One region of the Lysinibacillus sp. FN11 genome, then DNA from elsewhere that is predicted to be linked to it. Evidence: riboswitches for the same ligand, from Rfam matches in the RefSeq annotation. Region 1 holds a riboswitch; the other holds the start of a gene.

Region 1 (4,990 bases):
TATTATCAGAAAATGAGGCGATTGCAATGGAAATGCTACAACAAAAAGAGGTGTCTCATAAGTTTGTTTTATGATAGGTGCTGGTAATTTTTATAAAAGTTTTTCTGATTTTTCGCGTGTACGAATTAAATAATAGGCATTGATGCAGGAGGCGATCGGAATAATCAGTGCAATGCCGATACCTGCACAAAAAATGGTTGTCATTTCTGCACTAAAAACCTTGGAGTTAACAATTTCTCCAATCGAATAGGAGAGGTCCTTGAACCAGATTAACAAGCTTAAATAGCCACCAAAGAAAGCAAAAAATAACGTATTGGTATCGGTTCCTAATATATCTCTTCCTATACTTAAGCCAGCTGCAAATAGTTTTTTTCTACTAATCGAAGGATTGCGATAAAAAATCTCATGCATGGAGGTAGCGATAGAAATAGCTACATCCATAATGGCACCTATCGTACTCATAATGATGACTGATGCACCAATCTGCACAAAATTAACACCAATGTAGAGAGAAAAGATGCTGATTTCTTCAGTTGATTCTTCGCCAAACCCTTGGATCATCGACTTTTCCGTTACAAAGGTAATAAAGAGTAGTAACACAACTATCGTCACCATCGTCGAGATAAAGGCTGTAATGGTTTTACTATTTGTTTTATTGATATAGAAAAGGCTAATACAGCTAATGATCGTACAGGCAATAAACGTCAAGATGATAGGGCTATTTTTAGGGTTTGTCATTAAAAAAATGGTGACAAAGAGTACACCAAAGTTTAGGAATAAAGAAAGAAATGAGCGTATCCCCTGTCTACCGCCGACTAGAACCATTAACACGCACAATATAACTGCTAATAAGACGACAACATTCATTCTCGAACCCTCTTTCGATTAATGAAAAATATAGCGGTATACAGACTAATAGGAATCGTAAGGACAACACCAATACCCCCTGCTAAGGCACGGGCTAATTCTAAAGAAAGATTTAAGGACAATGTAAGCCCTAATGTGGAAGAATTTTTTAAATAGAGAATAATCATAGGTATGGAGCCGCAAAGGTAGGCAAAGAATAAAATACTTGTAATAGTACCCATGATATCTTTACCGATTTCATGTCCCGAAGATTTAAGTGCTTTGACAGGGATCGTAGGATCTTGCTCGTATAAAGCAAAAATCGAGGAAGCCATTGTAATAGAAACATCCATTACTGCCCCGAGTGAGCCAATAAATAAACCTGCCATAAAGACGGTACGATAGGGACGCGTTAAAAATTGCATTTCTTCATAACGAAGACCATTTTCACCTGTCAACCACATTACAATAGAGCTTATGATAAGCGCTAGAATAGTGCCTAAAAGTGTGGACACGATGGCTACATATGTTTTTGTATTTAATCCACTAATAAGTAGTAGCGAGATAATTGTAAATAGCACCGCACAAATGCCGCTGACTACTAATAGGCTTACGCCCCCATGCTTCACATAAAGATCTAATGCGAATGATAAAATCACAGCATTGACCACCAGGCTAATGATAGAAAATAAGCCTTGTCTTTTACCTATAATAAGTAGGGCAAAAATAAAAATCCATGCAATCATTACCATGGTTTGATCACGTTTTAAATCGACAATGGTTCCTGTTAAAACTGATTGTGCTGTGCGATCATCTAGCGTGACAAAGATTTCATTGCCTACATGGTATTCTTGATCAAAAGCACCAGACGAAGAATAGTCATTCGTCAAATGAATGGATTGCCCCTTATGCTGACCATTTTTGATAATGGCCATAATTTCCTGTGTAAATAAAAAATCCCTATTTTCATACATGTCTGTCATTGGTTCTGATTTTGTTACATCCACTTGCGTTATTTTCGCTATCGGTCGATCATAAAATTGTTCATTATGATGTACGAAAACAATCGAAACCCCACAACAGAATGCTAATAGGGCATAGCAAATAGCTTGTTTAAAAGGTATATTTTTTAAAAATGTCAAGTAAATGACCTCCAAACGGCTAGACTGAATAGTCACTTGTAAAGGAACGTTTTTTTGATTAAGAAGTTCCATTAACAGGTTAAATGTCATCATTTTAATAACATCTTTTACATTTTTTAAGTCTCGTCAGAGCTGTTTAAAATTTATGCTTCCAAAAAAATTTAAAAAGAAGGATGGATAATATAATAAAATAGTGTTATCGTAAGACTAGCTAAATAAAAATATTCTTCGGGGTAGGGTGAAATTCCCGATCGGCGGTGATGAAGCAATTCAAAGTCCGTGAGCGCAAGCTGATTTGGTGCAAATCCAAAACCGACAGTTACAGTCTGGATGGGAGAAGGGTAAAAATGCGAACTTTTTAAATTGATTCTAATTTAGAAGGTTTATTTGACTATGCATTTATTACAAAACTTCCCAATCACCTTGTGGGAAGTTTTTTTATTTAGCTACAATCGAATAGAAGATGTTCTTCGGGGTAGGGTGAAATTCCCAATCGGCGGTGATGAAGCAATTCAAAGTCCGTGAGCGCAAGCTGATTTGGTGCAAATCCAAAACCGACAGTGATAGTCTGGATGGGAGAAGAACGAATGAGATGACAGTCTATGAAAAAATTGTTTTCAAATAGGCTTATTTGTTGATGTCTTATACTCCCAAAACCCCTTTGATGTAAAGGGGTTTTTATTTTTTATTGTTAACGAGAGAAGGGAGAAGGATAAGGCACAAAAACAGGTGGATAAACTTTAAAAGTAAAGGATAGAAGTGCTAATAAAGTAGAGTAGGTGATGGAATGTTTACTGGACTTGTAGAGGATATTGGTATCATAAAAGCCGTGCAAAGCGATCGGAACAGTATGAAAATTACGGTTCAATCAGCCAAGATAACGGAGGATGTCAAGCTTGGTGACAGTATAGCGGTCAATGGAGTTTGTTTAACGGTGACACATTTCACACAACAGCAGCTTACGATGGATGTTATGCTTGAAACAGTCAAAGCAACAAATTTACAGCAGCTGGCAATAGGTGATTCTGTTAATTTGGAGCGGGCCATGCCTGCTAATGGACGATTTGGGGGTCATTTTGTTGCTGGTCATGTTGATGGAGTCGGCAAAATTTTGCGAAAACGTCCAGTGGCAAACGCTGTTTATATTGATATCGAAATGTCAGAGGAACTAACCAACTTTTGTATTCCAAAGGGTTCCATAACAATTGATGGCACAAGCTTAACCCTTTTTCATGTTGAAGCCAATAGTGTCACGATTTCGCTCATTCCTCATACTTACAAAGAAACCGTTTTAGGTTTGAAGAGGGTTGGAGCAATCGTTAATATCGAAACCGATTTAGTCGGAAAATACATTATAGGGCAATTAAAAAAAGGGCAAACAACGCCAGCTATTACAAGAGATTATTTAGCACAACATGGTTTTTAAATCATAGAATAGGAGTTGATCATCGTGCTACATTCAATTGAAGAAGCCATAGAGGATTTAAGGCAGGGCAATATGATTGTGGTGGTTGATGATGAGGATCGGGAAAATGAAGGAGATCTTCTGGCACTCGCTGAATTCATCACACCAGCAACAATCAACTTTATGGCAACCAATGGTAGAGGTTTAATTTGTACGCCGATTTCGCAGCAGCTTGCACAACAGCTAGATTTATATCCGATGGTTCAGCACAATACGGATAACCATCAAACCGCATTTACGGTAAGTATCGACCATGTAGAAACAACGACAGGGATTAGCGCCTTTGAGCGTGCGCTAACGATACAAAGGATGATAGAAAAGCAAGCTAAGCCGACTGATTTTCGTCGACCAGGCCATATTTTTCCGTTGATTGCGAAAGAGCAAGGAGTGCTGGAACGGAGAGGGCACACAGAGGCGACGATTGATCTAGCGAAGCTTTGTCATAGTGTAACTGCAGGTGTTATTTGCGAAATTATGGGTGATGATGGGCACATGCTTCGGTTTGAAGAACTGACAAAGTTCGCTGCACATCATGGCTTAAAAATGATATCGATAGAAGCATTGGTTGCTTATCGTAAACAATTATCCACTAATAAATCTAAAATTTCTATGTAAAAAGGAGAAAGAACAATGGGTCAAACATTTGAAGCACAATTAATTGGAACGGATTTGAAAATTGCAGTAGTAGTGGGTCGTTTTAATGAGTTCATTACTAGCAAATTATTGGATGGGGCAATGGATGGTTTAATTCGTCATGGGGTTGATCCTGCATCTATTGATGTTGCATGGGTGCCAGGGGCTTTTGAAGTTCCTTTTATGGCAAAACAACTAGCAGAAACAAAGAAGTATGATGCCATTATTGGTTTAGGTACTGTTATTCGTGGCTCTACAACACACTATGATTATGTTTGTAATGAATCTGCAAAAGGCATTGCCAATGTGTCATTGTCAACGAATGTACCAGTTATTTTTGGAATTGTTACTACCGAAAATATTGAACAGGCAATTGAACGTGCAGGAACGAAATCTGGTAATAAAGGCTATGATGCGGCAATGTCTGCAATTGAGATGGCAAATCTAAAGAAAATGATTGGATCAGGACAATTTAAATAGTCGTCACAACATTTGTTTCTTTGAATATTTTGAACAACCATGGGAAAAATATGCTTAAGTGTATTTATTGAATGTGATTGTTTTCATAAATGTACTAATCTTGAGCTGGCTCAGTAGGAGATGAGAAGTATTTCATCAATGGAACAAATTAATTTGAAAATGTTGAAATCACTATTTCAACGCTCTGCTGATGTGATTTTCCAACAATATAATTTTCAGCAATATACAGTACATTTGATAACTTGTGATGCAATGGTCAATGAGCAAATTCTTCAAACTGTGGTTGTTCAACGTGTTCAATCTTTGTTAAGCAATGTCACTGAGGACATGCTAGAGGAAGAAATCGAACAGCATTTACACATTCCCTATTTACAAAAGATTTTATCGAAAGAGGATGCGGTAACTAGGGTCTATAAAGGACATG
Region 2 (4,990 bases), 410 kb from region 1:
TTTATAAAGCCGATAAGGCACGTACTCGTTCCAAGGGTGGAACTGGTCTCGGCTTAGCCATCGCTAGAAATATTGTGAAGGCACACTCAGGTAATATTATGGTAGACAGTGTGTTGAAAGAGGGTACGACCTTCACGTTTTATTTACCGTTCGATTAATAACAAGTATTGCTATTAATTGGCTGTAACTTCTATGAATGTAAGACGACAAATATTATAGAACGGGGGTGGAGTGCTTTGAATGACTCCGTGTTCCATCGACTATACGATGCATATCACCAAGACGTGTTTCAGTTTTTAATCTATTTAGTAAAAAACCGTACACTTGCCGAAGATTTAGCACATGAAGTTTATGTACGAGTGTTGCGCTCATACGATCAATTTGCAGGGAATAGTAGTGAGAAAACTTGGCTATTTGCTATTGCTAAAAATGTAGCGATTGATCATTTTAGAAAGCAAGCTGTACGTCAAAAGCATTCACATGATTTCTTTGACTGGGAAACGGAACAGCTCCATTCAACCACGCCATCACCGGAAGATATGCTACAGGCCAGTGATGAATTTATGCAGGTAGAATCAGCACTTGAAAACTGCACAGGCGACCAAAAAATGGTCATTATAATGCGCTATTTTCAAGATTTATCGATTGCAGAAACAGCGCAAATACTAGATTGGACAGAAGCTAAGGTAAAAACGACCCAGCATCGAGCCATTAAATTTTTAAGGCAACAGCTACAGCCGATTAGAGAACAGGAGGCGAAACGGCAATGACACATAAGCCATTTGATGATGAACAGCTTGAACATGTCTTGAACAATGCCCCTAAGCTTTCTGACCGCCGTTCAAAAGAAGAAATATTAAATCGGTTAATGGCAGATGCTCGCTTGCAGGATAATAGTCACCTTCAAGAAGCAATACAACAACCTATAGAGAATGAAGAAGCACAACCAGAAAGTAAACCTTTAATTCAAGATGAACGATCATCACGCTTAAAGTTCCGAAAAATGCCGATTTTTACGAGTGTAGCAGCAGTTTTCGCGATAACGGTACTCGTTGGCTTCATGTTCATGAATAATGGCGCTAGCCAAAAAGATCTCGCTAGTACGCCAGAAAAGGCTAATTACGCTACGTTACAGGAAGATCGTTCTGCTAAAGAGGCAGCAACCCAGGATGAGGCACTTCAATCCAGTATTGTATCGGAGCATGAGCGTATGTTATCTTTACGGTCGTCTGTCTATGAGGAAGATGTGAAAGATGCTGTCGTTTTCCGTATTGGTTTGGCAGGACGCGATGCAGAAAGTGTTCCGATGACATATGTGATACCAAATGAGCGTGTAGCAACTGATTTTGGAACAGAAAAGCCTTCTACCTTACAGATGTATGAAAAATATGCTCCTCAAATAGATGAAGAAGCCAAAGGGTTTACGGAATATCATCCTTTTAAAGGTGAACTGAAGGAGAAGGAAGACAAGCTTGTCCACGTTTTACCAAAGGACAATGACTATGATGTTGCATCAGCTACCGTTAATGAATACAAAGGGACTTTAGAGGATACCTTCTCGGATTCTGAATATACGGAAGTTGAGATTCAAAATGAAGATGGCACACCTTATGAGTTTTCTCAAGAGGGTGAGCCAAGTCAAGCCATGTCATTAACAAACGCTAAGCATTTTAATTATTATTTATACCAAGATGGTAATGGGGCAGAATATCTGTCACCAGATTTCCGTCAAACATTTGCTAATGTTACAGAGGCACTTACACTAATGAAAAACAAAAATGATGATGTTTATGTAACAGTGGTTCCTGAAAACGTAACATATACCGTGAAAGAGGAAGCGGAAGGTGTAGTCGTAACATTCGATATTCCCTTAGATTTAGCATCGATGGAGCCAATTCGCGCTACCCAATTGATTGAAGCTATGATGTTAACTGCTGCTAGCTTTGACCAACAATTACGCTTAGATAATGTGGTCCAAGAAAGCTGGGAAGGATTCGATTTAAAAACGTATTTGCCAAAGCCTGTGGGGCCAAATAAACAATCTATGCCTTAGTCAGAATCAAAAATGGAGCATCCCTGTAACATGGAATGCTCCATTTTTATAATACATACAAATCTAATCGGATTTTTTTAAGCAGAACTATTTACTTTTTCTTAATAATTAATTATAGTAAGGTTGTAGTATAAAATAATATGATTCATCTTCGGGGCAGGGTGAAAATCCCGACCGGCGGTAATAGAGTGGTGAACCGTTAATGTTTCCATTAACTCGAATGGTTTATGCTTCGCTCTTCAGCCCGCGACCTGTGCAAATTTATTTGCATGGCTGACTTGGTGTGATTCCGAGGCCGACAGTTAAAGTCTGGATGGGAGAAGATGGAGGTACGATCGTCATTCATTGTTATGAAATAAACTATGACCGAGCGCTTTTTTTGTATGGCTTTTTAAATGGTGCTCAAAAATAGTTTAAATTGACGCTTATTCGTCATGCCTTTCTCCCTTGTGCTCTTCATGCATAAGGGTTTTTTCGTGCTAACAATTGAAAGATCGTCACCTTTCTTCTTGCGAGATTGAATCAGCAAAGAGGAGAGAGTTTTCTATGAAGAAAAATGTTAAACTCCAATCGTTTATTACGATTGGCATGCTGAGCAGTATTTCGTTTTTATTAATGCTTTTTAATTTCCCAATTCCACCATTCCCAGCATTTTTGGAAGTGGACTTTAGTGATATGCCTGCATTAATAGCAGCCATCACAATGGGGCCTGTAGCTGGTATTTTAGTAGAATTATTTAAAAATGTATTGGATTGGATTTTCTCTGGAACGCCAACAGGTGTGCCAGTAGGTCATATGGCCAACTTTGCAACAGGTATTTTATTTATTTTACCAGTAAGCTTTATTTTTAATCGCTTTAAAACAATTGCTGGTCTTGTTGGAGGTTTAGCGACTGGGACAGTTGTAATGGCAGTAGGCATGAGTATTTTAAATTACGCAGTATTTTTACCAATGTACACATACTTCTTAGGTATGGAGCCTGTTGTAGGTGACTCACTTTATAAAATGATTATCGCTGGGATTTTACCATTTAACATTGTGAAAGGTATTTTATTAACGGCTATTATGGCATTTTTATTTACAACAATGCGCAAATGGATCGACCGCCAGCGTTCTATCTATATAACAAAATAATTTTTACTAACCTCGGGTCAATATACCTGAGGTTTTTTTGTTGGAAGGAACGATGGATAGGAAAAGGTGTGAAGAATAGAAAGGCAAAACTAACGGATAAATATAGAAAAAAGTAATAGAGTAAAATAGCTAAATAGTACTTTATGATTATAACCTAGTCGAAAGCTACATTTTCATGTAAAATAGAGAAGAGTTTAGAATGTTTGAGGAGTTTGAAGAGATGAGTGGAAAAAAAGGACAATGGTCTAGTAAATTAGGTTTTATTTTAGCATCAGCTGGTGCAGCGATCGGACTAGGGGCAATTTGGAAACTTCCCTATGTAACAGGACAAAGTGGTGGGGGAGCATTTTTCCTTATCTTTGTGTTATTTACCTTGTTAATAGGGCTACCGATGTTATTATCCGAGTATGTTTTAGGACGTGGTACACAATCCGAGGCTGTAACAGCGTATAAAAAAATTGCTCCAACTAAGCCAGGCTGGGCTTGGATTGGTCGAATGGGCGTGCTAGGTTGTTTTTTATTATTAACTTTTTATAGCGTAGTTGGAGGTTGGATCTTTATTTATAGTGGGCTAGGTGTAGCTGGCGCGGTAATTGATCCGGCAGTAGATCCAACTGAATTATTTGGAAAAATTATAGGCACACCTTGGATTACGCTAGTTGGTCTAGTGTTGTTTACATTGGTCAACGTACTTGTGATTTCATTAGGTGTACAAAATGGGATTGAAAAGGCCAATAAATGGATGATGCCGTTACTTTTCATAATGTTCATTGTCCTTGTTGTGCGTGCTGTTACATTAGATGGGGCAATGGAAGGGGTAAAATTCTTCTTATGGCCTGATTTCTCGAATATTACGGGTAAGGCATTATTAGAAGCCCTAGGGCAATCGTTCTTTGGGTTAGCAGTAGGCTTTTCTTGTCTAGTTACATATAGCTCTTATCTAAAAAAAGATGTCAGTCTGCCGAATTCAGCAGGTTCTGTAGTGTTGTTAACCGTGCTTGTTTCATTTTTAGCAGGATTAGCAATTTTCCCTGTGGTGTTCGCCTTTGATTTAGAGCCAGCAGCAGGTCCGGGTTTGCTATTTATGGTGCTACCAACAGCTTTTAGTCAAATGCCATTCGGTGAAGTGTTTTTAGCTATGTTTTTATTGCTATTTTTATTTGCTACATTAACGTCATCATTTAGTTTATATGAGATTATTGTCGCAGCATTTATGGAGAATAGTCAGAAATCCCGTCCAATGTGGACACTTTTACTTGGTATAGTCGTATTTATTGCAGCTATTCCAGCTGCACTTTCTTCGAGTGTTTTGTCGGATATAATGATTTTTGAGAAAAGTATTTTTGATGCAACTGATTTTTTAGTGTCAAATATCATGCTTCCACTAGGGAATTTATTCATTGCTATTTTTATTGCCTATGTAGTAGATAAAGAATTTGTGAAGAGAGAATTGCTAACGGGTAGTCAAATGGGACAAGGCTATTATTCGACATATCGTATGTTAATGTTAGTTGTTGTACCGATTATCATTCTAGTTGTGTTTGTTAATATGCTACTGCAGTATTAAAGAAAAGGTGTATTCCTATTAGACGGAATACACCTTTTTATTAGAATAACAAAAATTAATAGTCGTTAAGCGATAGCTCACCTAGCCAATCTTCTTTAATAATCTTCCTTGCTTGTTCTTCACTTTCGGCAATAGGGAATACTTTATCAACCTGTGAAATAGCGAATAAGTTGCGAATGAAATCATCGACGACAATAATGGCGATTTTCTTATCTTTTACAGACACCTTCTTAGCG

Evidence for each region. A riboswitch is a leader RNA that binds a small molecule or an ion and turns the genes downstream of it on or off. The one in region 1 is predicted to bind FMN.
Region 2: linked by a shared signal. The riboswitch ahead of NP781_RS03455 (ECF transporter S component) and the one ahead of ribE (riboflavin synthase) in region 1 are both predicted to bind FMN.

What each region holds. Positions count from the first base shown of each region.
Region 1 covers NZ_CP102383.1:1,140,911-1,145,900, forward strand. Annotated here, with positions in the region: gene NP781_RS05930 (YibE/F family protein) at 91-867, opposite strand; gene NP781_RS05935 (YibE/F family protein) at 864-1,988, opposite strand; FMN riboswitch at 2,209-2,334, shown strand; FMN riboswitch at 2,451-2,576, shown strand; gene ribE (riboflavin synthase) at 2,776-3,414, shown strand; gene ribB (3,4-dihydroxy-2-butanone-4-phosphate synthase) at 3,439-4,068, shown strand; gene ribE (6,7-dimethyl-8-ribityllumazine synthase) at 4,084-4,566, shown strand; gene NP781_RS05955 (spore germination protein) at 4,705-4,990, shown strand, end outside.
Region 2 covers NZ_CP102383.1:729,147-734,136, forward strand. Annotated here, with positions in the region: gene NP781_RS03440 (ATP-binding protein) at 1-158, shown strand, start outside; gene sigX (RNA polymerase sigma factor SigX) at 237-770, shown strand; gene NP781_RS03450 (RNA polymerase subunit sigma) at 767-2,053, shown strand; FMN riboswitch at 2,197-2,382, shown strand; gene NP781_RS03455 (ECF transporter S component) at 2,600-3,187, shown strand; gene NP781_RS03460 (sodium-dependent transporter) at 3,408-4,754, shown strand; gene NP781_RS03465 (STAS domain-containing protein) at 4,810-4,990, opposite strand, start outside.